One region of the Hydrogenophaga pseudoflava genome, then DNA from elsewhere that is predicted to be linked to it. Evidence: predicted binding sites of a transcription regulator. Region 1 holds the regulator's gene; each other region holds the start of a gene.
The links. The regulator FNR, encoded in region 1, switches genes on or off when oxygen is low (the NO sensors DNR and NnrR bind a similar motif). The targets are predictions, from matches to a motif close to TTGATNNNNATCAA.

Region 1 (7,210 bases):
CTGCTTGTCGTCCAGGTTCTTCTTCCAGTTGAACGAGGGCGAGCAGTTGTAGGAAAGCAGTTTGCCGGGGCAGGCAGCGTGCACGGCCTGGGCGAACTCACGGGCGAAGCCGATGTCGGGCACGCCAGTTTCGCACCACACCAAGTCGGCGTAGGGTGCGTAGGCCACGCCACGGCTGATGGCTTGCTCCAGACCGTTCTTGACTCGGTAGAACCCCTCTTGAGTGCGCTCACCGGTCAGGAAAGGCTTGTCGTTGGCGTCGTGGTCGCTGGTGATCAGGTTGGCGGCTTCGGCATCGGTGCGGGCCAGCACGATGGTGGGCACGCCCATCACGTCGGCAGCAAAGCGGGCGGCGATCAGCTTTTCGATGGCTTCCTGCGTGGGCACCAGCACCTTGCCACCCATGTGGCCGCACTTCTTCACGGCGGCCAGCTGGTCCTCGAAGTGAACGCCGGCAGCACCGGCGGCGATCATGTTTTTCATCAGTTCGAAGGCGTTGAGCACGCCACCGAAACCGGCTTCCGCATCAGCGACGATGGGCAGGAAGTAGTCGATGAACTCCGGCGAACCCGGCTCGATGCCACGGCTCCACTGGATCTCGTCCGCACGCTTGAAGGTGTTGTTGATGCGGCGGACCATGGTGGGCACCGAGTCGTAGGCGTACAGCGACTGGTCGGGGTACATGGTTTCACTGGTGTTGCCGTCGGCAGCAACCTGCCAGCCCGACAGGTACACGGCTTCCAGACCAGCCTTGGCCTGCTGCATGGCCTGGCCGGCGGTGATGGCGCCGAAGGCGTTGACGTAGCCCTTCTTGGCGCCACCGTTGACCTTTTCCCACAGCTTCTCGGCGCCACGCTGGGCCAGCGTGTACTCGGGCTGCATTGATCCGCGCAGACGCACCACGTCAGCGGCGGAGTAACCGCGCTTGACCAGCTTCCAGCGGGGATTGGTTGCCCAGTCTTTTTCCAGGGCTTCGATCTGCTGTTGGCGGCTCAGTTGTTCTTTGAGGGACTGGGGCATTTGGGACTCTCCATGAGGTTGATGAACGGGACGGCTTGTCGCTGCTGCAGACCGGAGCCGATGGGAGAACTTTAAGTCTTATAGAAGACTTTTGGAAGCTCTTATGTCTTATATAAGACAAAAAATAAAACCATTTAAAATCAACAATCTCCAAAACATATTCCGCCATACAAAATCATTTCTCTTGTATTGAGAAATTTTTTTGCAGCGCAGCAGGAGATTTTTCTCATTGCGAAATAACACAACTCCATCTGGAAGACACTGATCACCGTTGACTGGGGCATGATGCTCGCCCTATGTCATCACAGCCAAAGTTACCAACCACACCCGCAAAATTTGGTGCGTATGTCTGCCTCGCGGCCAGCATGGCGCTGGTGGGGAGCTATGTCGCACTCTCCAAACCATTGGTTACAGCCTTTCCGGTTTTCCTGCTTGCGTGGCTCCGCTTCGGTCTCGGGGGTGCGGCCATGTGGAGATGGCTGCGCAAGCCTGCCGAAGAGCCCCAGCTGTCCGCTCGCACACGAAAGCTGCTGTTTCTTGAGTCCTTTCTGGGCAACTTCCTGTTCTCAATCTGCATGCTGTTTGGCGTGTCGATGACCACGGCGGTGTCCGCTGGTGTGGTGATGTCATCCATTCCCGCGGTGGTAGCCGTCCTCAGCTGGGTGTTTCTCAAAGAGCGCATCGGCAAGCGCACCGCTCTTGGCATTGCGTGTGCTGCGGTCGGCATCGGGCTCTTTTCAATGCAGAAGGCCGGCGGGACCGCGCACGCACAAGCTGTCGGATGGTTCGGTCTCGGTCAGCAGTTCTGGGGCAACTTGCTGGTCTTCGCTGCGGTGCTTTGCGAAGCCTCCTATGTGGTCATTGGCAAGCGGCTCACGGAAGGCCTGGGGCCCAAGCGGATATCCGCCATCATCAACCTCTGGGGTTTTGTGCTGGTCACGCCCTTTGGGCTGTGGGCGGCCAGAGCCTTTGACTTCGCCTCCATCACAGCACCCATGTGGGGCCTGCTGGTCTTTTACGCACTCGCCGCCAGTGTCTGGACGGTCTGGCTCTGGATGACCGGCCTGAAGTCCGTTCCCGCCGCTCGCGCCGGGGTGTTCACAGTGATGCTCCCGATCAGCGCAGCCACCATCGGTGTGCTGTTCATGGGTGAAACCCTCAGCACCGTCCAGATGCTTGCTTTTGGTATCGCCTTGCTGGGCCTGGTTCTGGCAACCCTGCCAGGACGTTCAAGCTGAGAGGCTCACGCGCACCACAGACCGGTGGGATCGGTGATTCCCATCCAGAGCGCCCAACCGGAGGTGGCGGCCAGTGCAATACCTGCCAGCCGGATGCCCCAGCCACCCGAGCCGTCGCCTCGTAAACGCAGCAATAGCCAGGGACCGATGGTCAATGACAGTGATGTCCCAGCAGAGAACAGCGCCATGATCGTCGCGCCCTCCATCGCGTCGGCCGACAAAGAGGCGACCATCAGCGCGGAATACAGCAACCCGCATGGCATCAGGGCCCACGCGACGCCGAGCACCGCGGGAGCCTTGGCCCCCAGGCGTCCGAACACTGGTCGCGTCCTGCGCCAGACGCCTTGGGCCAGCCCGTCGAGCCATGCTGGCTGGCGAGCCTGCCAGATCAGCACCAAACCAAGCAGCATGGCTGCCACGTGAAACATGGTCCAGACCGGCCGGATCACCGAGGTGTTGGTTCCCAGCCAGGCCAGGCCTTGCACCGAGCCTGCTGCAATCGCCCCGAAGAGGGAGTAGCCAAGCAGTCGTCCGGCCTGGAAGGTCAGCAGAGCCGAAGTGCTCTGGCGCCCGGTCCCGCCACGACTGATGCCCGCACACGCGGCACCACACATGGCGACACAATGGGGACCACCAGCGATCCCCATGAACAGTGCGGTGAGTGCCATGGATGTTTGCATGGCAGAACTCTAGCAGTCGCAGCCCTCGCGCCGGTTCGAAACCACGCGAGTCAGATGATCTTGGAGAAACGCGCCCGGTCCTGGTCGACCTGCAGGTTTTTGTCGAAAACCATGGCAATGGCGCGAACCAGATACCAGCCCGATGGCGTCACCTCCACACCTGAGTCGTCGATGCGAACCAGTCCGTGTTCGGCATAGCCAGCCAGTACCTCCAACTCGCGCGCAAAGTAGCTCTTGCAGTCGATCAAGTGCCCCAGGTTGATCGATTCGAACTGAAGCTGACCCTGACACATCAGCGACATGATCACGGAGCGGCGCAGCAGGTCGTCCCTGGTCAGTGCCAGCCCGCGCACGATCGGCAGCCGGCCCTGGTCCAGCGCATCGTAGTACTCCTCGATCGTCTTGGCGTTCTGGCTGTAGGTCGCGCCGATGCGGCCGATGGCCGAGACACCCAAAGCGATCAGGTCGCAATCCGGCTGCGTGCTGTAGCCCTGGAAATTCCGGTGCAGGCGCCCTTGACGCTTGGCCACCGCCAGCGCATCCGTGGGCAGCGCAAAGTGATCCATGCCGACATAGACATACCCCGCATCACTCATGGCATCCAGCGAAGCCGACAGCATCGACAGCTTGTCTCCCGCGCTGGGCAGTTCGGCAGCGACGATTCGCCGTTGCGGCTTGAAACGCGCCGGAAGATGCGCGTAGGCATACAGCGCGATGCGGTCGGGGCGCAACTGGTTGACTTGGGCAAGCGTACGGGCAAACGACTCAGGGGTCTGCAGCGGCAGCCCATAAATGAGGTCCACGTTGACCGACTCAAACCCGATCTTGCGGGCTGTCTCGACCAGTGCGAACACCTGTTCGGCCGGCTGCACCCGGTGCACCGCTTTCTGAACAGCAGGATCGAAATCCTGGACACCGAAACTCAGGCGGTTGAACCCCAGCCTGGCCAGGGTCTGCAAACGCTGGTCCGTCACGGTGCGGGGGTCGACCTCAATGGAGTACTCGCCTCCGGGCACGAGAGTGAAGTTGCGCCGGATCATCGTCAGCAGATCTTCCAGCTCGGCGTCGGACAGGAAGGTCGGCGTCCCTCCTCCCAGATGCAGCTGGGACACGGCATGCCCCTTGCCGAAATGCTGCACCTGCAACTCCACCTCACGCGACAGATACCGCAGGTACTCCGCAGCCCTCTCGTGGTGCTTGGTAATGACCTTGTTGCAGGCACAGTAGTAGCAAACGGACTCGCAGAAAGGAATATGGACGTACAGCGACAACGGCAGCGCGAGCGAGCCTGCCCGACGCTGTTCCAGCGCCTGGATGTAGTCGCTCTCCGTGAACGCTTCTACAAAGCGGTCCGCGGTGGGGTACGAGGTGTAGCGGGGCCCCGGGATGTCGAATCGCTTGAGCAATTCGTCTGAAATGGCGTGACTCACAAACAATTCTCCAGTTCTCAGCGCGAATGTGCACCAAGGCAGAAATCGCACCCTTGATCAAGATCAAGGGCCGTCCAAGCCCCGGGTTTTCCCCCATGCGTGCAACGAGGATGAGCGCGCCCGCCTTGCTGGCACTTGTGGCCATGCGTTAAGCTTCGGGAGAAATCTGGAAGATTTATGGACATTCACAGCATCAAAGTCGCCTGTTCCAGCTGCAACCTTCGGGAGTTGTGTTTGCCAATGGGCCTCAATCCCGAGGAAATGGGCAAGCTGGACACCGTGATCTCCACGCGCAGGAGGATCAAGCGGGGAACCGCGCTGTTCAACACCGGCGACAAGTTCACTTCGCTCTACGCAGTGCGCTCGGGCTTCTTCAAAACCTGCGTGACCACGGCCGATGGGCGAGACCAGGTCACCGGCTTCCAGATGACCGGAGAAATCATCGGCATGGACGGCATCGTCAGCGACCGCCATTCCTGCGACGCGATTGCGCTTGAGGACGCCGAGGTCTGTGTGATGCCGTTTGACCAGGTCGAGGAACTCTCGCGGGAGTTCACCACACTGCAACACCATGTCCACAAGATCATGAGCCGGGAAATCGTCCGCGATCACAGTGTCATGCTGCTGCTGGGCAGCATGCGTGCCGAGGAACGTCTCGCAGCGTTCCTTCTCAATCTCGTCCAGCGTCTGCATGCACGAGGTTTCTCGCAGTCAGAGCTCATCCTTCGGATGACCCGGGAGGAGATTGGAAGTTACCTGGGCATGAAGCTCGAGACCGTGAGCAGGACTTTCTCGAAGTTCGTTGAGGAAGGCACCATCGAAGTCAAACAACGCTACGTACACATCAAGAACACCGATGCACTCAAGCAGATCGTGAACCCTCAGAGCTGCCGTTGAGTCTGGGCGTTTGAACGAAAGAAACCCCGCTTGGGCCCAAGGCCTGAGCGGGGTTTCTCTTTGTGTGCAATCCGAGGGTTAGCCGCACCCGCCGTTGCGGGCGCAGTCCCGGGGGCGCTCCGCTTCGGGAACCGGGCAGCGGTTGACTTCGAACGGAGACATGGACAACAGGGTGGTCAGCGCGCTCGATGCCATGGTGACGCCCCAGAACACAAAGAACGCCAAGGTGTAGATGGCTTGGCGAGACAACTCCAGGGGGCTGCCGAACCAATGGAGATCACCAGGGTCGACCATGGCGAAAACAACCATCTCAAGCACAGCAGCCACCAGAAAGGCAGGCCAGGCTATCCACATCCACCGCTGAGCATTCATGATGCGTCTCCTTCACTCCTGTGTTGTCACATCCGGCGGTGTGGCGTCCTACTTGGAGGGTGCCGCCGGGACGACGGGAGAGGCGGCGTGATTGCGGGCCTGATGGGCCGGCTGCAACTTGGCCATCGCATCGACCTTGGCCTGCCCTTCCAGCCGCTGAGCCGCCGCAAGATCCCTTTCGTAGTCGGACTTGTTGAGCACAGGGTCCGGATTCTTCACCGCGATGACCACGGTGACCAAGCCGGCAACGATCACCAGCAAAGGACCTCCCACCACCATCCACATGTGCGGGACTTTCCACCAGGGCGTGCTTGGCGCGCGGTCGACTGGACGAGGTATTGCTGACATGACTTGTTCCATAAGGCGTGTAATTTCAGTTTAGCGCGGAACGATGAAGACCGCCTTCTCCACCACCTCGGACGCATCAGCGGCGGTGGACCGGACGGTGAACCGTATCGGGTGCGACCCGGCGGGCGCGGCGTTGGGCGGGAGCTGCACCCGCACGGCGGCGGAACGCACTTCCGTGGAAAGCACTTCCACCTCGGTTTCCGACGCGATCATCACGCCCTCAAGACCGTCGACGCTGATCTGGTAGCGCTGCGGCGACTCGGTCGCATTCATGATCTGCAGGCGGAACACGTTTTCGATGCGCCCCTGCTCCACCATGCGCGCCAGCGCGCCACGGTCGCGAATCACATCAACTTTCAGCGGCGTGCGCAGGAAGAGGCTGACAAACACAGCCAGGGTGATGACCGCCAGAACGCTGGAGTAGACGAGCACCCTGGGACGGAAAGCGTGACGGACCATCTGCTCACGGGTCCAGCCCTTGGCCATGCCGTTCTGCGTCGAGTACTTGACCAGTCCCCGCGGATAGCCCACCTTGTCCATCACCTCATCACAGACATCAATGCAGGCACCACAGCCAATGCATTCGTACTGCAGTCCATTGCGGATATCGATGCCCGTTGGACAGACCTGCACGCAAAGCGTGCAGTCGACGCAAGCCCCAAGGCCCAGGGCCTTGGGGTCGGCTTTCTTCGAACGTGCTCCGCGCGGCTCCCCACGCGCCTTGTCGTAGGTCACGATCATCGTGTCCTTGTCGAACATGGCGCTCTGGAAGCGGGCGTAGGGACACATGTACTTGCAGACCTGCTCGCGCATGAAGCCCGCGTTGCCGTAGGTCGCGAAGCCGTAGAAGAAGATCCAGAAGGTCTGCCAGGGCCCCAGTGAAGCGGCCAGGCTCAGACTCGCCAGTTCCCGGATGGGTGTGAAGTAGCCAACGAACGTGAAGCCGGTCCAGAGGGCGAACAGGACCCACAGGGCGTGTTTGAGCGAACGCTTGCCGAACTTGCGGGCGTCCAGGCTCGATTCGTCCAGCCGGATCCGCGCCGACCGGTCCCCCTCCACCTTCTTCTCGATCCACAGAAAGATCTCGGTGTAGACGGTCTGGGGGCAGGCATAGCCGCACCAGAGGCGACCGGCGACCGCAGTGAACAGGAACAGCGCCAGCGCGGAGATGACCAGCAGTCCTGTCAGGTAGATGAAGTCCTGCGGGTAAAGGACCAGACCAAAA
Region 2 (7,210 bases), 1.8 Mb from region 1:
CCGCTGTCGTTGTTCGCCTCGGGCTGGCTGTTCCACCACCGGCACCAGACCGTCCGTCTGCGCCCGGCCCTGGCCGCGACGGTGGCGGCCACCTTGCTGCACGGCCTGGGCATGGCGGCTGGTTTTGCCTGGCTGGGCTGGAACCACTGAGCAGTTTTCAACAACTCTGTTGATAACTTTTTAAGAACACCATGGTTATCCACAATCGAAGCGGCTGTCGCCAAGTTGTTCCTTTTTCGACTGAACAGTGTCAGAACTTTTCGAACAGTGTTTTAAGGCCTTCAGAGGTTTGATTTCAAAAGGAAAAACAGACTTGTCCACACCAGAAGCCGCCCTCTACTACTACAACGAATTAGAGATATTGGAATAGTTAAACAAGATAGGGACAAAAAAAGCGCCGCCGGAAGGGGTTCCGGGGCGCTTTTTGACGGGTGTTCAGCCGCGCTGGTGGCCGTTCAGAGTGTGTGGGTGACGAGCTTGAAGTCCGGGTCTTCCGCGAAGGGCTTGATCTGGAAGCCCAGGCCCTTCATGAGCTTGAGCATGCCGGGGTTGTTGGCCAGCACCAGGCCCTCGATTTCGGCCAGCCCCTTGTCCCGGGCCTCTTCCATGATGCTGAGCATCAGGCGCGATCCCAGGCCCTTGCCGTTGAAGTCGTCGGCCACCACCAGCGAGAACTCGCAACTCGATTTGTCCGGGTTCGTGATGTAGCGCGAGACACCGACGACGCGCTCGGTCTCGACGAACTCGCCCCCGTCGGCGACCTTGCGCTCGCGGTGGATGGCCACCAGGGCCATTTCGCGGTCGTAGTCGATCAGGGTCAGGCGCGAGAGCATGGACGGCGGCAGCTCGGTCATGCTGGAGACGAAGCGGTAGTAACGGCTCTCGGGCGAGAGGTTCTGCACCAGGTCCTGCAGCATCTGGGCGTCGTCCGGGTGGATCGGGCGGATGGTGTACTCGCCGCCGCCGCGCAGCGGCCAGACCTGCTCGTAGCGCGCCGGGTAGGGCAGGATGGCCAGGTGGGCGTAGTTGCGCGCCGTGGCCGGCGCGCTCTCGATCACGATGCGGGCGTCCACCGCCACCGCGCCGTCCTCGTCGACGATGATGGGGTTGATGTCCATCTCGCGCAGCTGGGGCAGCTCGCAGACCATCTCGGAGACGCGCAGCAGCACGTGTTCCAGCGCGTCCATGTCGACCGCGGTGGCGCCGCGCCACTCGCCCAGGGTGTCGGCCACGCGCGAGCGCTCGATCAGGCGGCGCGCCAGGAACTGGTTGAGCGGCGGCAGCTCCATGGCCTGGTCGCCGATCAGCTCGATCATGGTGCCGCCGGCGCCGAAGGCGATCACCGGGCCGAAGGGGTCGTCGGTCTTGAGGCCGATGTAGAGCTCGCGGCCGCGCTTGCTGCGCGCCATCTTCTGGATCGTCACGCCGTTGATCCGGGCGCCGGGCTGCAGCCTGGCCACGCTCTGGATCATGGTGTTGTAGACGTCGCGCACCGCGGTCGCGTTCATCACGTTGAGCGCCACACCGTTGACGTCGCTCTTGTGGCTGATGTCGGGCGAGTCGATCTTGAGGGCCACCGGGTAGCCCAGCTGGGTCGCGATCATCATGGCCTCGTTGGGCGAGCGCGCCAGGATGGTCTGGGTGACCGGGATGTGGAAGGCCGAGAGCAGGGCCTTGGACTCCATCTCCGTCAGCACCTTGCGGCGCTCGGTCAGCACGTTCTCGATGATCAGGCGCGCGCCCTCGATGTCGGGGTTGGCCAGGGTGGAGAGCGGCGGCGGCGTCTGCTGCAGCAGCTGCTGGTTCTGATAGAAGCTGGCGATGTTGCCGAAGGCGCCCACCGCTGCCTCGGGCGTGCGGAAGCTTGGAATGGCGGCCTTGCCCAGCACCTCGCGCGCCTCGCCGACGGACGCATCGCCCATCCAGCAGCACAGCAGGGGCTTGTTCATGCGCGCCTTGGCCTCGGCCATCACGCGCGCCACGTCGGTGGCGTCGACGCCGGCCTTGGGCGAGTGCACCACCAGCACGCCGTCGACCGAGCGGTCCTGACCGGCGGCGTGGAGGGCGGCCAGGTAGTGTTCGGCGACGGCTTCTTCGGACAGGTCGACCAGGTCGCTCAGCGATGCCAGCGGGGGCAGCTTGGGCTTCAGTTCGGCCATGGTCTCGGGCGAGAGCTTGCCCAGCTGCAGCGCGATCTCGCTGACCCAGTCGGCCGCCAGCACGCCGGGGCCGCCGCCGTTGGTGATGATGGCCAGCCGCTTGCCCACCGGGCGGTAGCGCGAGGCCAGGCACTTGGCGGCCGAAAACAGTTCGACGAAGGAGCGCACCCGCACCGCACCCGCACGGCGCAGGGCGGCGTCGAACACGTCGTCGCTGCCGACGATGGCACCGCTGTGAGTCTGGGCGGCTTCGTTGCCGGCGGTCTTGCGGCCGGCCTTGAGCACCACCACCGGCTTGGCGTTGGCGGCGGCGCGCAGCGCGCTCATGAAGCGGCGCGCGTTGGAGATGCCTTCAAGATAGACGACGATGCTGTGCGTTTGTGCGTCGGACGCCAGGAAATCGAGCACCTGGGCGATGTCGACCGAGGTCTTGGGGCCCAATGAGACCACGGTGGAGAAGCCGACGCCGTTCTGGGTGGCCCAGTCCAGGATGGACGAGGTCAGGGCGCCCGACTGCGACACCAGGGCCAGCGGACCGACCGCCGCCAGCGGGCCGGCGACGCTGGCGTTCAGGCCGCTGCGCGGGCGCTGGAAGCCCAGGCTGTTGGGGCCGAGCAGGTGCATGCCGTGGCGCCGCGCCACCTGGTGCATCTCGCCCGCGATCTCGGCGTTGGCACCGCTGCCCACCACCAGGGCGGCCTTGCACTTGATGCGGCCGGCCACTTCCAGCGCCGACAGGGCCTCGGCCGGCGGCAGCGCGATGATGGCCAGGTCGGCCCGGGTCTGGGCCAGGTCGGCCAGGGTGCCGCTGGTGTGGATGTCCAGGAAGACCAGCGTGCCCGAGAAGCGCTGGCCGGTCAGCGCGGCGCAGAGGGTGCGCGCGTGGGCGATCTGGCTGTCCGGGTCTTCGTGGTTGCCGGCGAAGACGGCGATGGACTCGGGCTGGAAGAGGGGGGTGAGGTAGTGTTTGTCCATATTTCTTTCAGTCGGCCCCGATGAGGACCCTGACATGTGCGGCCACGCTGCGGGCCAGGGGGCTGAGCACGTAGCCACCTTCGAGGCAGGAGATGACACGGCCGTGGCAGTGTTTTTCGGCGACTTTCATCAGTTGTTGTGTCACCCAGGCGTAGTCGGCCTCGACCAGGCCGAGGTTGCCCATGTCGTCCTCGCGGTGGGCGTCGAAGCCGGCGGAGATGTAGATCAGCTGGGGCCGGAAGGCCTCGAGCGCGGGAAGCCAGTGCTCCGTGACCGCGGCGCGGAAGGCGTCGCTGCCGGAGCGGCTGGGCAGGCCGACGTTGACCATGTTGGGGCCGGTCGCGTTCTCGCCGTTGAAGGGGTAGAGCCCCTTCTCGAAGATCGAGCACATCAGCACACGCTCGTCGCCGCGGAAGATGTCTTCGCTGCCATTGCCGTGGTGCACGTCGAAGTCGATCAGCGCCACGCGCTCCAGGTGGTGCACGTCCAGCGCGTGCCGGATGCCGACGGCCACGTTGTTGAAGAAGCAGAAGCCCATGGCGGCCGAGCGTTCGGCGTGGTGGCCGGGCGGGCGGATGTTGCAGAAGGCGGTGGGTGCTTCGCCGGCCAGCACCAGGTCGGTGGCCTGCACGGCCGCACCGGCGGCGCGCAGCGCGGCCTGCAGGGTGTGGGGGCACATGTTGGTGTCGGGGTCGACCGCGCGCAGGCCTTCGGTGGGTGCGGCATCGAAGATTTCCTTGACGTAGAGCGAGGCGTGGGCGCGGCCGAGCTGTTCCTCGGTGGCCAGCGGCGCGTCGTAGGGGACCATGTAGTCCAGCAGCCCCTTGACCAGCAGGTGGTCGTTGATGGCACCCAGGCGCTCCGGGCACTCGGGGTGGTGCGCGCCCATGTCGTGGCGGGCGCAGTCGGCGTGGCTGATGAAGGCGGACAGCATGGTTCGGGTCTCCTCGGGCGGCGGATGCCTGCCGGGCGACTGCGCGCCCGTGCAGATTGACTTGTGTCAATCTAGACCCGAAGCCTGACGGCTGCCTTGACGCAACGCAACCAGAACAAGCAGGAACCCCTTGGCCCCTTTCCAGAATGCGGCGGAACTGGCTTCGCCAGGCCGCTCGCATTGCCCCCTGGGGGGTGACGCCGAAGGCGGCGCGGGGGGGGTTAACGGAGCCCGGTGAGAGAGGCTGCGACCGCCCGTTTGAACGGCGTGAAACGCTCCCCGAGTTCCACCATGCCGCGGCGCAGCCAGCGTGCGGGCACGTGTTCGCGCGTGTAGAGGGTCGCCACGGCGTGGGTGGCCATGTAGAGGCCGCGCGCCGCGCGCTGGTGGACCAGCTGGTAGCGCTCCAGCAGCTGCGGTGAGGCGATGTCCTGACCGCTCTGGTGGGCCTGGATCAGCGCCTTCGACAGGGTGTCGATGCTGCGCAGGCCGAGATTGAAGCCGTGCGCCGTCACCGGGTGCATGCCGACCGCGGCGTCGCCCACGACGGCGAAGCGCTGAGCCACGAAGCGCCGCGCCCACACCCCCACCAGCGGGTAGGCGTGGCGCGTGCTGACCAGACGCATGTCGCCCAGCTGGCCGCCGAAACGGCGCGTCATTTCGAGACCGAAGGCAGCCTCGTCCAGGCCCAGCAGCGGCTGGATGGCCTGGTGCGGCAGGGTCAGCACCACCGAGGAACGCGGACGGCCGCTGACCGGGTCGGGGTTCATCGGCAGCAGGGCCAGGGTCTGGCCGTGGTCGAACCACTCCCAGGCGGTCTCTTCGTGCGGCCGCTCGTGGGTCATGTTGCAGACCAGCATGGTGCGGCCGTAGTCGTGCATGTCGGCGGCGATGCCCATGGCACGGCGGGTGCTGGAGTGGCGGCTGTCGGCGGCCACGATGAGACGGGCCGACAGGGTCTCGCCGCTGGCCAGGGTCAGGCGGGCCGACTGGGCGTCGGTCTGGATGCCAGTGACCTGCTGGCCGCAGCGCAGCTGGGGCGCCGGCCCCTCGCCGTCGCCCATCGCGGCCTCGAAGGCGGCGCGGCGGATGTGGTGGTTGGCAACCAGGAAGCCCAGCTCGGACTTCGGGCTGAGGTCGTGGCCGATGCGCATGCGCGACTGCGCCCTGCCAAAGCCGCCGTCGAGCACCAGCGCGTCCTTCAGCGGCGCGATGTTCTCGTCGCCGAGCCGCGGCCACAGGCCCAGCTGGCGCAGCTGTTCGGCGCTGTGCTGGGTCAGCGCGATCTCGCGGCCGTCAAAAGCGGGTTTCTGCAGCGATTCGAGGGGGCTCTGTTCGATCAGGGTGGTGCGCAGGCCGCTGCCGCGCAGCGCCCGGGCCAAGCTCAGGCCGGCCGGCCCGGCGCCCACGATGAGGAGGTCGTGTTCCATGGCGCGGCAGCTTACGTGTGTGCCACGGCCACGGGATTGACTCAGGTCAACGGGCACAAAAAAGCCCCGGCGAACCGGGGCTGTGAGGGCTGAGGAGAACCGTTCAATGAAGGCTGTGACGCATCAACTGGCCTTGGCACCGGGGCCGTCGCAGCCCATGCCGCCCATGCCGCGGTGGCCACCGTGGCCGCCTTTGCCGCCCATGCGGTGTTCACCCTTCATGCCGGCGCGGTGGAAACCGCCGTGGGCCTGGGTGTCGAACACCTTCTGCTGCTCGGGCGTGAGCGCGGCGTAGAAAGTCTTGACCGCCTCGATGCGCTTGGCCATCGCGGCATCGCGCTCGGCGCGCAGCGCCTGCATCTTGTCCAGGCGCTGCGGCGTGGTCAGCTGGCTCCAGTCTTCCCGGGCCATACCGGGCGCGCCGGCCGGCGGGTTCGGCACGGTGCCGGCGACGTAAGCGTTCCAGGCGGCTTCCTGCGAGGCGGTGATCTTCAGGGCCGACTTGAGCTGCGCCTGGTGCTCGGCGTGGCGCTTGGTCATCTGCTCCAGGCGCTGGGCGCGGCGCTCTTCCCACTGCTTGCTGTCGGCTCCGGCCTGGGTCCCCTGGCCGCGCTGGCCCATGTGCTGGGCGTGCATCTGCGGGTCCATGCCGTGGTGCTGGCCCATGCCCTGGGCGATGGCGGTGGCCGAGACGCCTGCGATGCCGGCGAGGATGGCGGCGACGACGAGGCTGCGTTTGGCGAAGGGTTTCATGCGTAGGCTCCTTGAGGTTGAGGGGGCGGACACCGGGGCGGGATGCCGGGGTGCCATGGGTTCAGTGTCATACCCCCGTGTGTACCGTTGTCTGCCCTTGTGATGCTGTCCGGTAAAGATTTGTTCCAGTACCGGCGCGCTGGGGAGCAGGGGGTTTGATCCTCGTCAAGGATGGGCCAGGTCGTCCAGGATCGGGCAGTCGGGCCGCTCGTCGCCGGGGCAGTGGCACAGCAGGGTGTGCAGGCTGCGCTGCATGGCCTGCAGCGCCTCGATGCGCTGGGCCAGGTCGTCGTGGTGCTTCTGGGCAATGCGCTTGACGCTGGCGCTGCTGCGCCGCCGGTTTTGCCACAGGCCGACCAGCTCGGTGATGGCATCCAGCCCGAAGCCCATGTCGCGCGCGCGGCGGATGAAGCGCAGCGTGTGCACGTCGGCCAGGCTGTACTGGCGGTAGTTACTGCCGGTGCGCGCCACCGCGCCCAGCAGGCCCAGCGACTCGTAGTGGCGCAGCATCTTGGGCGAGATGCCCGAGAGCTGCGCGGCGGTGCCGATGCTGACCGGCCAGCGGATGGCCGCGTCCTGAACGGCGTCGCTGTCCGAGACCGGAGTGCCGGCCGGATCGGATTTCATGCGGCGACCTGGTATCCCTCTTCCCGGATGGCGGCCGCCACCGCTTCGCGCGGCTGGGCGGTGTTCACCTCGACGAGGTTCTGCGCGCGGTCGATCCTGACCTCGGCCTGCGGGTCGAGGGTCTTGATGGCCGTCTGCACGGCGCGTTCGCAGTGGCCGCAGGTCATGCCCTGCACGGTGAAGGTCTGTTGGCTCATGGAGTGGCTCCAGTGGATTGAAAACAGCGCAATGATGCACCTTGACATGGTGTCAAGGTCAAGTGGCCTCGGTGGATACACCTTGTGGCTTGACCTTCCCATGGGGGTAAACCTTATGCTCACCCCATGAACTCA
Region 3 (7,210 bases), 1.9 Mb from region 1:
ACCAGCCCGCCACCCAGCCGTTCTTGCGCACGGTTTCACGCCATTCGTAGTCTGTCTGCGCCTGCTCCTTGGCCTTGCGCGCCTGGGTGAGCAGCTTCTTGGCTTCCTTGTCGCCCTTGTCGGCGGCCATCATCAGCCAGCGCTCGGCTTCAACGGGATCGGAGCCCATTTCTTCCAGGCCGAACAGGTAGAAGCGGCCCAGGGCCTGGGCGGCCTTGAAGTCGCCGCGCTCGCCGGCGTCGCGCATCCACTTGATGGCCAGGTAGCTGTCCTTCTTCACGCCATCGCCGCGGAAGAAGCGCAGACCCAGGTCGTAGGCCGCGCGGGGGTCCTTGGCGGCCATGGCCTCCAGCGCCAGCAGCTTGGGGTTCTGGGCCGGGTCGGGCTGGGCGGCCAGCTCGGCTTCGAAGGTCGCGGTGTTGCGCGGCCGGTCGGAGCAGCCGCTGGCGTCGCAGATGCGGATGGTGTCCTGGGCGAAGGCCGCCGAAGACACCAGCAGCAGGGAAAGGCAGAGTTGTTTCATGGGACCGCCTGCAGGGGTGTGACAGAAGAAAAAAGTGTACAGCGCCATTTTCTTGCTGCACAGCGGCCCGACCCTCGGGCTCCGGACCGCTGGCTCCCCTGCGTGGAGGAGGTGCCGGGCTCAGAGCGCGAAGATCTTGCCCGGGTTGAGGATGTTGTCCGGGTCCAGTGCGCGCTTGATGGTGCGCATCACGGTGATGGCGCCGTCGCCGGCCTCGCGGCGCAGGAAGTCCATCTTGTGCAGGCCCACGCCGTGTTCGCCGGTGCAGGTGCCTTCCAGGTCGAGCGCGCGCGCCACCAGTTTCTGGTTCAGCGCCTCGGCGGTGTGGTGCTCCTCGGGCTTGGCCGGGTCGATCAGGTAACCGAAGTGGAAGTTGCCGTCGCCCACGTGGCCGACCAGGAAGTAGGGGATGCCGCTGGCGTCGGCCTCGGCCACCGAGTCGAGCAGGCAGTCGGCCAGGCGGCTGATTGGCACGCAGGTGTCGGTGCTGATGGCGCGGCAGCCGGGCCTGCTCTGGATGGCGGCGAAGTAGGCGTTGTGCCGCGCGGTCCACAGGCGGGTGCGCTCCTCGGGCGTGGTCGCCCATTCGAAGGCGTTGCCGCCGAACTCGCCGGCGATCTCCTGCACCGTCTCGGCCTGCTCCTTCACGCTCGCGGGCGAGCCGTGGAATTCCATCAGCAGCATGTGTTCTTCGCGCAGGCCCAGCTTGCTGTGCGCGTTCACCATGCGCACGGTGTTGGCGTCGATCAGCTCGCAGCGCGCGATCGGCACGCCCAGCTGGATCACCTGGATCACGGTGCGCACCGCCGCTTCAATGGTGGGAAACGAGCAGGTTGCGGCCGAGATCGCCTCGGGCAGCGGGTAGAGCTTGAGCGTGATTTCGGTGATGACGCCCAGCGTGCCTTCGCTGCCCACCATCAGGCGCGTGAGGTCGTAGCCGGCAGAGGATTTCTTGGCGCGCGTGCCGGTGCGGATGATCTCGCCCTGCGCGGTCACCACTTCCAGCGCCAGCACGTTCTCGCGCATGGTGCCGTAGCGCACGGCGTTCGTCCCGCTGGCGCGGGTGGCGGTCATGCCGCCGATCGAGGCGTCCGCGCCCGGGTCGATGGGGAAGAACAGGCCTTCGCTTTTTACCGCGTTGTTCACGCCCATGCGGGTGATGCCGGGTTGCACGGTGACGGTGAGGTCTTCGGCGTTGATGGACAGCACCTGGTCCATGCGGCTGACGTCGATGCTGATGCCGCCCTGCACGGCCAGCAGGTGGCCTTCGAGCGAGGAACCGACGCCAAAGGGAATGACCGGCACCTTGTATTGCGCGGCCAGTTTCACCGCGTCGGCCACGTCCTGCGTGGACTCGGCGAAAACCACGGCCGAGGGCGGCGGCACTTCGAAGATCGACTCGTCGCGGCCGTGCTGCTCGCGCACCGCCTGGGCGGTGGAGCAGCGGGCGCCAAAGCGCGACTGCAGGGCCTGGATGAGTGCGGGGGGCACCTCGCGCAGCGAAAGCTCGGGCGCGAGGTGGGAGGCGGTGGTGGGGGCGTTCATGGCGGTCTCCTGGTCGGTGCGGGCCTGTCGCGCCCGTGATCAGCCGGCAGTGTAGACCGGGCGTCCCGCCGCGAACAGCGCGCACGGGACTGCCCCCACCCGGTACATCACATCTTCATGGCCTTGCCGAATTCGGCCGCGCTGATCGTGCCGTCCTTGTCGGCGTCGGCGCTGTCGAACTTGGCGGCCAGGGCCGGCAGGGTGGTGGCTTCGTCTTTGCTGAGCTTGCCGTCGGCGTTCTTGTCGGCCTTGGTGAAGGCGGCCGTGATCTCGGTGTCGGTGGCCGCGGGCTTGGCCGGGGCGGCGGTGCTCTGCGCGTAGGCGCTGCCGGCCACCCCCAGGGTGACGCCGGCGATCAGCAGCAGGCTGCGGGCTTCGAACGAGGTGAGACGGACAAATCGTCGGGACATGGGTCGCTCCTTGAATGTTGAAGGGACGCCCATTGCACCGTCGATGACCCCACGGGGCCAGTGTTTTTGCCGCCTGTTTCCGCACGCATGCTCTGCTTGCCTCAGACACATTTGTGAGCCTTCGCTTACAGCACCATGCCCCCGTCGCCGGCTTTCACGGACAATGGTCCGGTGCGGCGCGCAACAGGTGCGCCGCGGCAGCAGGAGACCTCCATGGGCAACCGCCTATCCCAAATTGCAACCCGCACCGGCGACGCCGGCACCACCGGTCTGGGCGACAACGCCCGCGTGTCCAAGAACAGCCTGCGCGTGCACGCGATGGGCGAGGTGGACGAACTCAACTCCCACATCGGCCTGCTGCTGTGCGAAGACATGCCGGCCGATGTGCGCACGCTGCTGGTCGAGATCCAGCACCAGCTGTTCAACCTTGGTGGTGAGCTGTCCATCCCCGGCTACGAGCTGCTCAAGCCCGAGGCCGTGCTGGCGCTGGACGAGGCCCTGGCCACTTATAACGAACAGCTGCCGCGCCTGCAGGAGTTCATCCTGCCCGCCGGCAACCGCGCCGCCAGCCAGGCCCATGTGTGCCGCACCGTGGCGCGCCGCGCCGAGCGTCACTTGGTGGCCCTGGGCAACGAAGAGGCCATCAAGGAGGCGCCGCGCCAGTACCTCAACCGCCTGTCCGACCTGATGTTCGTGCTCGCGCGTGTGCTCAACCGCATGAACGGCGGCGACGACGTGTACTGGAAAAGCGAGCGGCTGCAGCAGGGCGGCCAGGAGTGAAACCGCTGCTGCTCATGGCACTGGCGCTGGTGCTCGCGGCGCCCGGGGTGGTCGCGGCCGCCGCCAGCCGCGTCGGCCTGGTCTGCGAGGCGGTCTACGCGCCGGCGCGGGAGATCTGGGTGCGCCGGGTCGAGATCAGCTACGACGACCAGCGTGTGAGTGCGGTCGGCATCGACGGCGTGCCGGTGCACAGCTTTGCGGTCAATGGCACGGTCATCCTCACCGCGCTGGACAACGAGCGCATCCAGATCGACGTGGCGCGGCTGTCCTGGCAGAGCGACTTCCGCGGCCTGGCCCAGTCGCAAGGCCGCTGCGAACGGGCGGTGTGAACCGCCGCCGGCCGGCGGTCAGGTATCGATGTGCAGCCCGGCCGTGTCGGGCCGCTGGCCGCTGTTCAGCCGGATGCGCAGCGAGAGGTCGGTGCGCGAGTCGGCGTGCTCCACCGCCTGCTCGGCCGTGAGTTCGCCCTGGGTGTACAGGTCGTAGAGCGACTGGTCGAAGGTGCGCATGCCCTGCTCGTTGCTCTTGGCCATCACATCCTTGATGTCGTCCACCTGCCCCTTCTGGATCAGGTCAGAGATATAGGGCGACAGCAGCATCACTTCCACCGCAGGCACCAGCTTGCCCTGCACGCCGCGGATCAGGCGCTGGCCCACCACGCCCTTGAGGTTGAGCGACAGGTCCATCAGCACCTGCCTGTGGGCCGCCTCGGGGAAGAAGTTGAGGATGCGCTGGATCGCCTGGTTGGCGTTGTTGGCGTGCAGCGTGGACAGGCACAGGTGACCGGTCTCGGCGTAGGCCAGCGCGTGCTGCATGGTGTTGAGGTCGCGGATCTCGCCGATCATGATCACGTCCGGCGCCTCGCGCATGGCGTGCCGCAGGGCCTCGTCGAAGGACTTGGTGTCCAGACCGACTTCGCGCTGGTCGACGATGGACTTGCCATGGCTGTGCTCGAACTCCATCGGGTCTTCGACGGTCAGGATGTGGCCGGCCGCATTCTGGTTGCGGTGGTCGATCAGCGACGCCAGCGTGGTCGACTTGCCCGATCCTGCGGCACCCACGATCAGCACCAGCCCGCGCTTGAGCATGGACAGGCGGCTGATCGACGCCGGCAGTTTGAGTGTCTCCAGCGAGGGAATGCGGGCGTTGACGTGCCGCACCACCACGGCCACCTCGCCGCGCTGGCGGAACACATTGATCCGGAAGCGGCCCAGGCCGTTGATGGCGACGGCCAGATCGCACTCCAGTGTGGCCTCGAACTCGCGGATCTGCGACTCGCGCATCGCGGAGTACGCCAGCCGCTTGATGCGCTCCGGGTTCAGGGGGTCTTCCTGCAGGCGCCGCATGACGCCATGCACCTTGAGGGCGGGCGGGGTGCCGGCCGAGAGAAACAGGTCGGACGCCCCGTGCGTGACCATGGCCGACAGGTAGTGGCTGAGGTCGTCTTCGGGCGAGGGAAAGATGGGGTCCATGGTCAGGAAAAGGACGGCTTTATTTCCTTATCGGCCGCCGGTGCCCTGTCTTGACCACTTCTGATCTGTGTCAGTTCCCTTCCGGCCGGACCGGGGCACACTGATGTGCATCAACACCATGAGCAAGCGTTTTCCCGCCAACCCGCCCCACCCCGAGCGCAACTGCTGGGGCTGCGACCGCTATTGCGCGGCGAACAGCATGCTGTGTGGCAACGGCTCGGAGCGCACCCAGCACCCGGCCGAGCTGTTCGGGCCGGACTGGGCGGCGTGGGAGGCGCCCACCGAAGCGGAGGCCGGAGCCCCGCTCAGCGGGGTTGAAGAATCGCCATCGTGATGCGCGAGACGCAGGTCAGTTCGCCGGCGTCGTTCTTCAGCTCGATCTGCCAGACCTGGGTCGTGCGGCCGATGTGCACCGGCCGCGCGGTGCCCGTCACCCAGCCGCTGGTGGCGCCCTTGAGGTGGTTGGCGTTGATGTCCAGGCCCACCGCGCGGTAGCCTTCCGGCACGCTGAACGCGGCGCCGCAGGAACCCAGCGTTTCCGCCAGCACCACGCTGACGCCGCCGTGGAACAGGCCGTAGGGCTGGATGGTCCGTCGGTCGACCGGCAGGCGGGCGGTGATGAAATCGTCGCCCACCTCCAGGAATTCCATGCCCAGATGCTCGTTGGCCGTGCCGCGGCTGACGGCGGTGAGGATCTCGCAGGAGATGGGTTGCTTCCACACACGTGCCATGGTTCAGGCCTTCTTTCGTCCGATCAGCGCCCACAGCAGAATGGCGCCGAAGGTGGCGGTGCCGATGCCGCCCAGCGCGAAGCCGCCGAACTTGAGCGTGTAGTCGCCGGTGCCCAGCACCAGGGTGATGGCCGCGACCAGCAGGTTGCGGTTGTCCGAGAAGTCGACCTTGTTGTCGACCCAGATCTTGGCGCCGGCGATCGCGATCAGACCGAACACCACGATGGACACGCCGCCCATCACGGCCAGCGGAATCGCCTGGATCAGGGCGCCGAACTTGGGACTGAAACCGAGCAGGATGGCCATCAGGCCGGCCACCAGGAACACGGCGGTCGAGTAGATCTTGGTCGCGGCCATGACGCCGATGTTCTCGGCATACGTCGTCACGCCGGTGCCGCCGGCGCTGCCGGCCACCATGGTGGCGACGCCGTCGCCGATGAAGGCGCGGCCCATGTACTGGTCCAGGTTCTTGCCGGTCATCGCGGTCACGGCCTTGATGTGGCCCAGGTTCTCGGCCACCAGGATGATGGCGACGGGCGCGATCAGCAGCATGGCGTTGGCGCTGAACACCGGGGCGCTGAAGTTGGGCATGCCGAACCAGGCGGCGCTGGCGATGCCCGACAGGTCCAGCGGCTTGCCCAGGCCCATGCCGTTGGTGAGCACCGCGTAGACGACGCTGGCGACGATCAGGCCCACCAGGATCAGCAGGCGCTGCACCATGCCGCTGCTGAACACGGCCACCAGGGCGACGCAGACGAAGGTGATGCCCTGCATCCACTTGTCGAAGTCGGTCGGCGCCATGTTCTTGATCGGGATGCCGGCCAGGTTCAGGCCGATCACCGCCACCACCGCGCCGGTGACCACCGGGGGCATGAAGCGCTCGATCCAGCCGGTGCCGATGGCCTGCACCACCACGCCGATCAGGGTGTAGAGCAGACCGCAGGCAATGATGCCCCCCAGCGCCACACCGATGTTGGCGTTGGGGCCGGAGCCGGCGTAGCCGGTGGCGGCGATGACAACGCCGATGAAGGCGAAGCTCGACCCAAGGTAGCTGGGCACCTTGCCGCCGGTGATGAGGAAGAAGATCAGGGTGCCGATGCCGCTCATCAGGATGGCGACGTTCGGGTCGAAACCCATGAGGATGGGGGCGAGCACCGTGGCGCCGAACATGGCGATCAGGTGCTGCACGCCCATCACGCCCGTCTGCGGCCAGGGCAGGCGTTCATCGGGGCCGATGACGCCGCCGTTGGCGAGGGTGGTGGGGGATTTTTCGGTCCAGCTGAGCAGGCCCATGGTTTCTCCTTCTCGTGTTGTGATGGGCCGGGATTCTGCGCGCAAATTGGCCGGCGCGCCGCTCAGCCGGCGATGGCCGGCAGCACCTCGCCCCGGCATTCGCCGAAGCCGATGCGCGCCGCGCCGGGCTTCTCGCACCAGCCGCGCAGCACCACGGTGTCGCCATCCTCGAGGAAGGTGCGCGTCTCGCCCGTGGCGGCCAGGGGAATCTGCCGGGTGCCGCCCAGCGAGAGTTCCACGATGGCGCCCGCCTCTTCGTAGGTCGGGCCGGAGATGGTGCCGGTGCCCAGCAGGTCGCCGGGCTGCAGGTTGCAGCCGTTGTTGGCGTGCTGCGTCAGCATCTGTGCGATGGTCCAGTACTGGTGGCGGAAGCTCGTGGCCGACAGCCGGTCGGGCGCCACGCCCTTGGCGCGGTGCTGCGCCGATTCCAGCAGCACCTCCAGCTGCACGTCCACA
Region 4 (7,210 bases), 1.9 Mb from region 1:
ACCTGCTGAAGGTGCAGCGCATCGACCACGGCGTGGCGGCGCTGCAGGACCCGCTGCTCATGGCCGAGCTGGCCCACACCCGGATGCCGCTGACGGTGTGTCCCCTGTCCAACGTCAAGCTCTGCGTGGTGAAGGACCTGCGCGACCACCCGCTGAAAAAGATGCTGGACGCCGGCCTGTGCGCGACGGTCAATTCGGACGATCCGGCCTACTTCGGCGGCTACATGAACGCCAATTTCGAACAGACCGTGCAGGCCCTGGACCTCAGTCGCGAGGACGTGGTCCAGTTGGCGCGCAACAGCGTGGAGGCCAGCTTTGTCTCCGAGCAGCGCCGGAGTGAGATGTTCGACCGCATCGCCGCGTGCGCTGTGGGCTGAGGCCGCCTTAAGCGTTTCCAAAGTGTCGCGACCCACAATTTCGCCCATTCGTTTGGCGAAGGAGTGGGGCGGTGACGATTCGCAAGACGGGGCTGCCGTGGCAATGGTTGCCTGTGCTGGCCGTGCTGGCCTGGGCCCTGTTCCTCAGGCTGGACTACTTTGCGCCCGGGCGTTCCCTCTGGCTCGACGAGGCGATGCTGGGGGTGAACATCCAGCGCCAGAGCCTGCTCGGGCTGGTGCAGCCGCTGCTGTACGACCAGGCCGCACCACTCGGATTCCTTCTGCTCCAGTGGCTGATTCACCACCTGCTGGGTGGCTCCGACGACCTGTTGCGGGTGGTCCCTCTCCTGGCCGGTCTGGCCCTGCTGCCGATGGTGTTCCTGCTGGCGCGCCAGGACGGCAGCAGGCCCTTCGCCTGGTTGGCCCTGGCGCTGGTGGCGCTGGCGCCGGAGCATGTGCGCTACAGCAGCGAACTCAAGCAGTACTCGCTGGATGCGCTGGTGGCGGCGTATCTGATGTGGTGTTTCGGCGAGGCACTGAAGCAGCCAGCCGAGTCGCGGGCGCGCACACGGCTGGCCCTGTCCGGTGCGCTGGCGGTGTGGTTTTCCCATCCGTCGGTGTTCGTGCTGGCCGGGCTGGGCGGCGCGGTGGTGTTGCTGCACTGGCGCGAGCTGCGCGCCCCGTCGTTTCTCCGCTCCTGGGGCGGCGTGGCCGCCGCCTGGGCGATCAGCTTCGTGGTGCTGTACCTGCTGCACCTTCGTCATGTGGCGGCCAACCCGTCCCTCATCGACTTCTGGCGCCGCAGCTTCGCGCCGCTGCCGCCCTGGTCGCACTGGGGCTGGTACCGCGCCAGCCTGTCGGGCGTTCTGAACCATCTGTTCTCCATGCATGCGGGAGTGCTTCCGTCGGTGCTGCTGCTGCTTGGGATCGCGTCGCTCTGGGTGCGCCGACGGCCCCTGGCCCTGGCCATGGTGCTCACGCTGGTGGCCACGCTGGTCGCCTCGGCGCTGTCGCGCTATCCGTTCCACGGGCGGTTCCTGCTGTTCATGATGCCCGCCGCTGCCCTGGCGCTGGCCGAAGGGGTGGAGCGCTGCCGTCAATGGCTGCGCGACTGGCACCCGGGGCTGGCAGGCAGCGTGTACCTCGGACTGGCCAGTCTGCTGCTGTTCCATGCCGTTGACCTTGACCGGCAGCATCTGCGAGACCACCCGGTGATGGAGGAAATCAAGCCGTTGATGAAGGAGGTGGCTGCCCACCGGCGCGCCGGTGACCAGATCTATGTGTACTACGGCGCAGTGCCCGCGTTCTCCTTCTACGCAGCGCGGTACGGGTTCGGCCCCGGCGAGTTTGTGGAAGGGACCTTTCACCGCTGGCAGCCCGAGCTCTACCTGAGCGAGGTCGATCGTGCGCTGGGCGCGGGCCGGACCTGGTTCGTCTTCAGCCACAACTGCAACCACTGCCGGCCGCGTGTCAGGGTCAACGAGCAGCGTTTCATCCTCGACCACGCGGACCGCCGGGGAGCGCTGATCGAACAACTGGACACACCCGGCACCACGGCCTACCTGTACGACCTCGGACCGCCACGGTCCGACCCGGGGCTGGCAGCACACCGGTAAAATCATGTTCCAGCGAGCCGGTGCTTCCCCGGCTCGTTTTTTTTGTCTCACGGAAGCCATGTAGAGGACCACCATGTACAAAAACCTCGCTGCCGCGCTCGCGGCCGCCTGTTTTTTCTCCCCCGCTTTTTCCCAGTCCACGGCACCGGTCAAGGCCGCGTTTGTCTACGTCGCGCCGCTGTCCGACGCCGGCTGGGTGCGCCAGCACGATCAGGGCCGCCTGGCCGTGGAGGCCGCGCTGCCCGGCCAGGTCAAGACCAGCTACGTCGAGAACGTGGCCGAGGGCCCGGACGCCGAGCGTGTGATCCGCGACCTGGCCATGCAGGGCCACCAGATCATCTTCACACCCAGCTTCGGCTACATGGAGCCCACGCTTAAGGTCGCGCGGGAGTTCCCGAACGTGAAGTTCGAATCGGTCACCGGCTACAAGACTGCGCCCAACGTGGCGACGTCCAATGCGCGCTACTACGAAGGCCGCTACCTCGCCGGCATCGCCGCCGGCCGGATGGCCACGCAGGCCGGCTACGTGGCGGGGTTCCCGATTCCCGAGGTGCTGCAGGGCATCAACGCCTTCACCCTGGGCATGCGTTCGGTGAATCCCCAGGCCACGGTGCGTGTCGTGTTCCTCGGTGAGTGGTTCAACCCGCCGCGTGAGCGCGACGCGGCCATGAGCCTGATGAACCAGGGCGCCGAGGTACTGGCCTTCCACACCGGCTCCAATGCGGTGATGGTGGCCGCGCAGGAGCGCGGCAAGCTGGCCGTGGCCTACCACTCCGACATGCGCAAGGTCGCACCGGACGCGCAGGTCGCTGCCGTCACCCACCAGTGGGGCGACTACTACACCCGCCGCGTCAAGGCCGTGCTGGACGGCAGCTGGAAGAGCGCACAGGTCTGGGGCGGTGTGCGCGAGGGCATGATCCGCGTCGACAGCTTCGGCAGCAAGGTGCCGGCCGCCGTGCAGGCCGAGGTGCTGGCGCGTCAGAAAGACATGGCCAACGGCCGGCTGACGGTATTCGCTGGGGGCAAGACGGGTGTGAAGGACAACGAGGGCAAGACCATGATCGCCGCCGGCCAGTCGCTGGACGATGGCGCCATCCTGGGCATGAACTGGCTGGTCGAGGGTGTGGCCACGAAGCTGCCGCGATGACCCGCGCCGCCAAATGGTGACTATGTGGCAGGCGCTATGCTGCCGGTCCCTGGAGCCGCTAAGCTCCGGGGGCGATGAAAGCCTACCGTGCCGCCCTCCTGAGATTCGATGACCAAGGCCTGCCGCTCTACGACAGCGACGGCCTGCTGGTCGTCGGCCCCGATGCTTCCGGTCGCAAGGTGGTGCGCGCCGCGGGCAGCCACGACGCACTCATCGACCGCTTGGCCGGTGTCGCTGTTGAAGACCTGCGCGGCCACCTGATCGCGCCCGGTTTCATCGACCTGCACGTGCACTACCCGCAGACCGACGTGATCGGTGCACCGGCCTCCGGCCTGCTGCCCTGGCTCGAGAACTACACCTTCCCGCACGAGAGCCGTTTTGCCGACAAGGCCTATGCCCGTGGCGTGGCCGAGTTTTTCTTCGACGAACTGGCGCGCCATGGTGTGACCACCGCGCTGACGTTTGCCACTTCGCACCCGGTCTCGGTGGACGCCGCCTTCGAAGCCGCCCAGGCGCGCGGTCTGCGCTTCATCACCGGCAAGGTGCTGCAGGACCGCCACAGCCCCGACGGTGTGCGCGACCAGACCGGGCAGAGCCTGGCCGACACCGAGGCACTGATCCGGCGCTGGCACGGTGTCGACCGCCTGGGCTACGCCATCACCCCGCGCTTCGCCCCCACCAGCAGCGACGCGCAGCTGCGCGGTGCCGGCGAGCTGGCGGCGACATACAGCGATGTGTGGATCCAGTCGCATGTGGCGGAGAACCGCGACGAAGTGAAATGGGTGGCCGAGCTGTATCCGCAGGCCCGCAGCTACCTGGGGGTGTACGGCGACTTCGGCCTGCTGCGCGATCGTGCGGTCTATGCCCACTGCATCCACCTGGACGCTCACGACCGCATCCTCATGCGCGAGACCGGTGCGGCGGCGGCCGTCAGCCCCACCAGCAACCTGTTCCTGGGCAGCGGCTTCTTCGACTACGCCGCCGCCGACGCGGCCGGCATGCGCTACGGCCTTGCCAGCGATGTCGGTGGTGGCACCAGCTTCTCGCCCTTCCACACCATGCTGGCGGCCTACTACGTGGGGCGCGAGGGCCATACCAAGCCGGGCCTGAGCCTGACGCCCGGCCAGCTCTGGTGGCAGCACACGGCCGGCGCTGCGCGCGCACTGGGCCTGGAGGGGGTGGTGGGCAACCTCACCCCGGGTCATGAAGCCGATTTCGTGGTGCTGGATCCGAAGGCCACGCCGCTGCTGGAGCGCAAGACGGCACAGGCCGATTCACTGGATGAGCTGCTGTTTGCGCTGATCGTGCTGGGCGACGACCGCCTTGTCGCAAAGACCGTGACGGCGTGATCCTTACAATCTGCGGCTTACCTCCGGAGCACGCAGCATGAGCATCAAGAGCGACAAATGGATCCGCCGCATGGCCGAGCAGCACGGCATGATCGAGCCTTTCGAGCCGGGCCAGATCCGGCAGAACGCCGCGGGCCAGAAGATCGTCAGCTATGGCACCAGCAGCTACGGCTACGACATCCGCTGCGCACCCGAATTCAAGGTCTTCACCAACATCCACAGCACGGTGGTGGACCCGAAGAACTTCGACGAGAAGAGCTTCGTCGACATCAACTCCGATGTCTGCATCATCCCGCCCAACAGCTTTGCGCTGGCGCGTACCGTGGAGTACTTCCGCATTCCGCGCAGCGTGCTGACCATCTGTCTGGGCAAGAGCACCTATGCCCGGTGCGGGATCATCGTCAACGTCACGCCCTTCGAGCCCGAGTGGGAAGGCTATGTGACGCTGGAGTTCTCCAACACCACGCCCCTGCCCGCCAAGATCTACGCTGGTGAGGGCTGTGCCCAGGTGCTGTTCTTCGAGAGCGATGAGGTCTGCGAGACCAGCTACAAGGACCGGGGCGGCAAGTACCAGGGGCAAGTGGGCGTGACCTTGCCCAAAACCTGAGACGGCGTTCTCTAGACGGAAAAACCCATATTTTCGGCTTGACTTTTGTCAGGCAGGTTTCATCGCTGCCCGATAAAATCAAGAGGTTTGTCCGATTCCACCCCAATCCGGTGCGAAATTGCCCTTCCAAATGATGCCCGTCTGCCGGGCGCCCGCTTTTCTCGACCAGCATGTCCGAATCCACCTCCGCCGCTTCTTCGCCTGAACCGATTCCCCTCGGGCAGCCCCTGCCTCACCGCAAGGTGATCCGGGGCTGGCTGACGCCGATCGCCGAGCAGCGCACGGCCATGGGCATCGTTCTGCTGGCCGTCGACTGGGCGGTCTTCCTGGCGCTCATCGTCGGCACGGTGCTGCTGGACGCCTGGTGGGCCAAGCTGCTGTGCGGCCTGGCCGCGGGCTTCGTGATCGGGCGCCTGTTCATCATCGGCCACGACGCCTGCCACCAGAGCTACACGCCGCACCGGGGCCTGAACCGCATCCTGGGCCGCATTGCCATGGTGCCCTCGCTCACCCCCTACAGCCTGTGGGAAGTCGGCCACAACGTGGTGCACCACGGCTACACCAACCTCAAGGGCGTCGACTTTGTCTGGGCCCCGCTGACCAAGGAAGAGTTTGAAGGCCTGACGCCGGGCCGCCGCTTCATGGAGCGCATCTACCGCAGCGGCTGGGGTCCGGCGCTGTACTACCTGGTCGAGATGTGGTGGAACCGCATGTATTTCCCGCGCAAGACCTACATGGGCACCAGCCGCCCCGAATTCACGCGCGACGGCGTGTTCGTGACCGTCTACGCCGCGCTGTGGATCGCCGCACTGATCGGTGCCGCCTACGCCACCGAACAGTCCGCCTGGGCCCTGGTGGGCTACGGTTTTGTCATCCCGTTCCTGTTCTGGAACGCGATGATCGGCTTCGTGGTCTACGTGCACCACACCCACACGGCGGTGCAGTGGCACGACGACAAGCACGCCTGGGCCAAGGCCGCGCCCTTTGTGTCCACCACCGTGCATCTGACCTTCCCGATGAAGATCGGCGCGCTGATGCACCACATCATGGAACACACGGCGCACCATGTGGACATGAGCGTGCCGCTGTACAAGCTCAAGAACGCCCAGAAGCTGCTGGAGGACACGCTGCCCGGCCGCATCATCATCCAGCGCTTCTCCTGGCGCTGGTACTTCGAGACCGCGCGCAAGTGCAAGCTCTACGACTTCACGCGCCGCTGCTGGACCGATTTCCAGGGCCGCCCGACCAGCGATTTCAAGCCGGCTGTGGCCTGAAATCCTCAGCCCCGGTACTTTCTCAAGCGCTGCCTCGGCAGCGCTTTTTATTGCTGCTTTCGTTTGCATAATGTGGCGATGGCCCCGCCGCAGGCGGCCCGAGGAGCAGTGCATGAAATGGGAAAACAACCGCCAGTCGGACAACATCGAGGACCGCCGCAACCAGCCGGGAGGCGGCATGTTTGGCGGCGGTGCCCCGCGCCGTGTGGGCGGACGTGGCATCGGCTTCGGCACCATCGTGATCGCGCTGATCGCGGGCTGGATCTTCGGTATCAACCCGCTGACCATCCTGGGGGCGCTGGGCGACGGGGGTGAGCTGGTGTCCGGCCCTGCTCAGACGGTACCGGCGGGGAGCACCGACAGGCCGGACGATGAGATGGGGCGCTTCGTCTCCTCCGTGCTGGCTGGCACCGAGGATGTCTGGACCGCCATGTTCCAGCAGGGTGGTGCCCAGTACCAGCAGCCCCGGCTGGTGCTGTTCCGGGGCGCGACACCCACGGCCTGCGGGACGGGGCAGTCCGCCATGGGCCCGTTCTACTGCCCGGGCGACCAGAAGGTCTACATCGACCTGAGCTTCTACGACACTCTGCGACGCCAGCTCGGTGCGCCGGGCGACTTTGCCCAAGCCTATGTGATCGCGCACGAGGTGGGGCACCACGTGCAGAACCAGATGGGCCTGACGGAAAAGATGGAGCAGGCCCGGCGCCGTGTCAGCGAGCGCGAATACAACGCGCTGTCGGTGCGGCTGGAACTGCAGGCCGACTGTTTTGCCGGCATATGGGCGCATCACAACCACAAGAGCAAGGCGATCCTGGAACCCGGCGATGTCGAGGAAGCGCT

Region 2: a site for FNR is predicted at 5,535-5,548, ahead of ubiM (5-demethoxyubiquinol-8 5-hydroxylase UbiM). Genes of this name have one in related genera too.
Region 3: a site for FNR is predicted at 4,831-4,844, ahead of HPF_RS00800 (DUF3079 domain-containing protein). Genes of this name have one in related genera too.
Region 4: a site for FNR is predicted at 5,135-5,148, ahead of HPF_RS05905 (fatty acid desaturase). Genes of this name have one in related genera too.

What each region holds. Positions count from the first base shown of each region.
Region 1 is NZ_CP037867.1:3,125,190-3,132,399, forward strand. It holds gene aceA (isocitrate lyase) at 1-1,020, opposite strand, end outside; gene HPF_RS14955 (DMT family transporter) at 1,317-2,258, shown strand; gene HPF_RS14960 (sulfite exporter TauE/SafE family protein) at 2,264-2,938, opposite strand; gene hemN (oxygen-independent coproporphyrinogen III oxidase) at 2,989-4,368, opposite strand; gene fnr (fumarate/nitrate reduction transcriptional regulator Fnr) at 4,546-5,265, shown strand; gene HPF_RS14975 (hypothetical protein) at 5,344-5,637, opposite strand; gene HPF_RS14980 (FixH family protein) at 5,686-5,922, opposite strand; gene ccoG (cytochrome c oxidase accessory protein CcoG) at 6,016-7,210, opposite strand, start outside.
Region 2 is NZ_CP037867.1:113,596-120,805, forward strand. It holds gene HPF_RS00525 (prenyltransferase) at 1-150, shown strand, start outside; gene HPF_RS00530 (bifunctional acetate--CoA ligase family protein/GNAT family N-acetyltransferase) at 456-3,134, opposite strand; gene HPF_RS00535 (histone deacetylase family protein) at 3,142-4,068, opposite strand; gene ubiM (5-demethoxyubiquinol-8 5-hydroxylase UbiM) at 4,290-5,498, opposite strand; gene HPF_RS00545 (Spy/CpxP family protein refolding chaperone) at 5,622-6,251, opposite strand; gene HPF_RS00550 (MerR family DNA-binding protein) at 6,417-6,878, opposite strand; gene HPF_RS00555 (heavy-metal-associated domain-containing protein) at 6,875-7,075, opposite strand; gene HPF_RS00560 (heavy metal translocating P-type ATPase) at 7,202-7,210, shown strand, end outside.
Region 3 is NZ_CP037867.1:164,740-171,949, forward strand. It holds gene HPF_RS00770 (tetratricopeptide repeat protein) at 1-523, opposite strand, end outside; gene HPF_RS00775 (FAD-binding oxidoreductase) at 644-2,068, opposite strand; gene HPF_RS00780 (EF-hand domain-containing protein) at 2,176-2,478, opposite strand; gene HPF_RS00785 (cob(I)yrinic acid a,c-diamide adenosyltransferase) at 2,692-3,258, shown strand; gene HPF_RS00790 (hypothetical protein) at 3,255-3,587, shown strand; gene HPF_RS00795 (PilT/PilU family type 4a pilus ATPase) at 3,606-4,730, opposite strand; gene HPF_RS00800 (DUF3079 domain-containing protein) at 4,849-5,064, shown strand; gene HPF_RS00805 (hotdog fold thioesterase) at 5,036-5,461, opposite strand; gene HPF_RS00810 (solute carrier family 23 protein) at 5,465-6,754, opposite strand; gene fahA (fumarylacetoacetase) at 6,817-7,210, opposite strand, start outside.
Region 4 is NZ_CP037867.1:1,195,885-1,203,094, forward strand. It holds gene HPF_RS05880 (adenosine deaminase) at 1-377, shown strand, start outside; gene HPF_RS05885 (glycosyltransferase family 39 protein) at 449-1,993, shown strand; gene HPF_RS05890 (BMP family ABC transporter substrate-binding protein) at 2,067-3,140, shown strand; gene guaD (guanine deaminase) at 3,215-4,489, shown strand; gene dcd (dCTP deaminase) at 4,527-5,096, shown strand; gene HPF_RS05905 (fatty acid desaturase) at 5,267-6,370, shown strand; gene ypfJ (KPN_02809 family neutral zinc metallopeptidase) at 6,483-7,210, shown strand, end outside.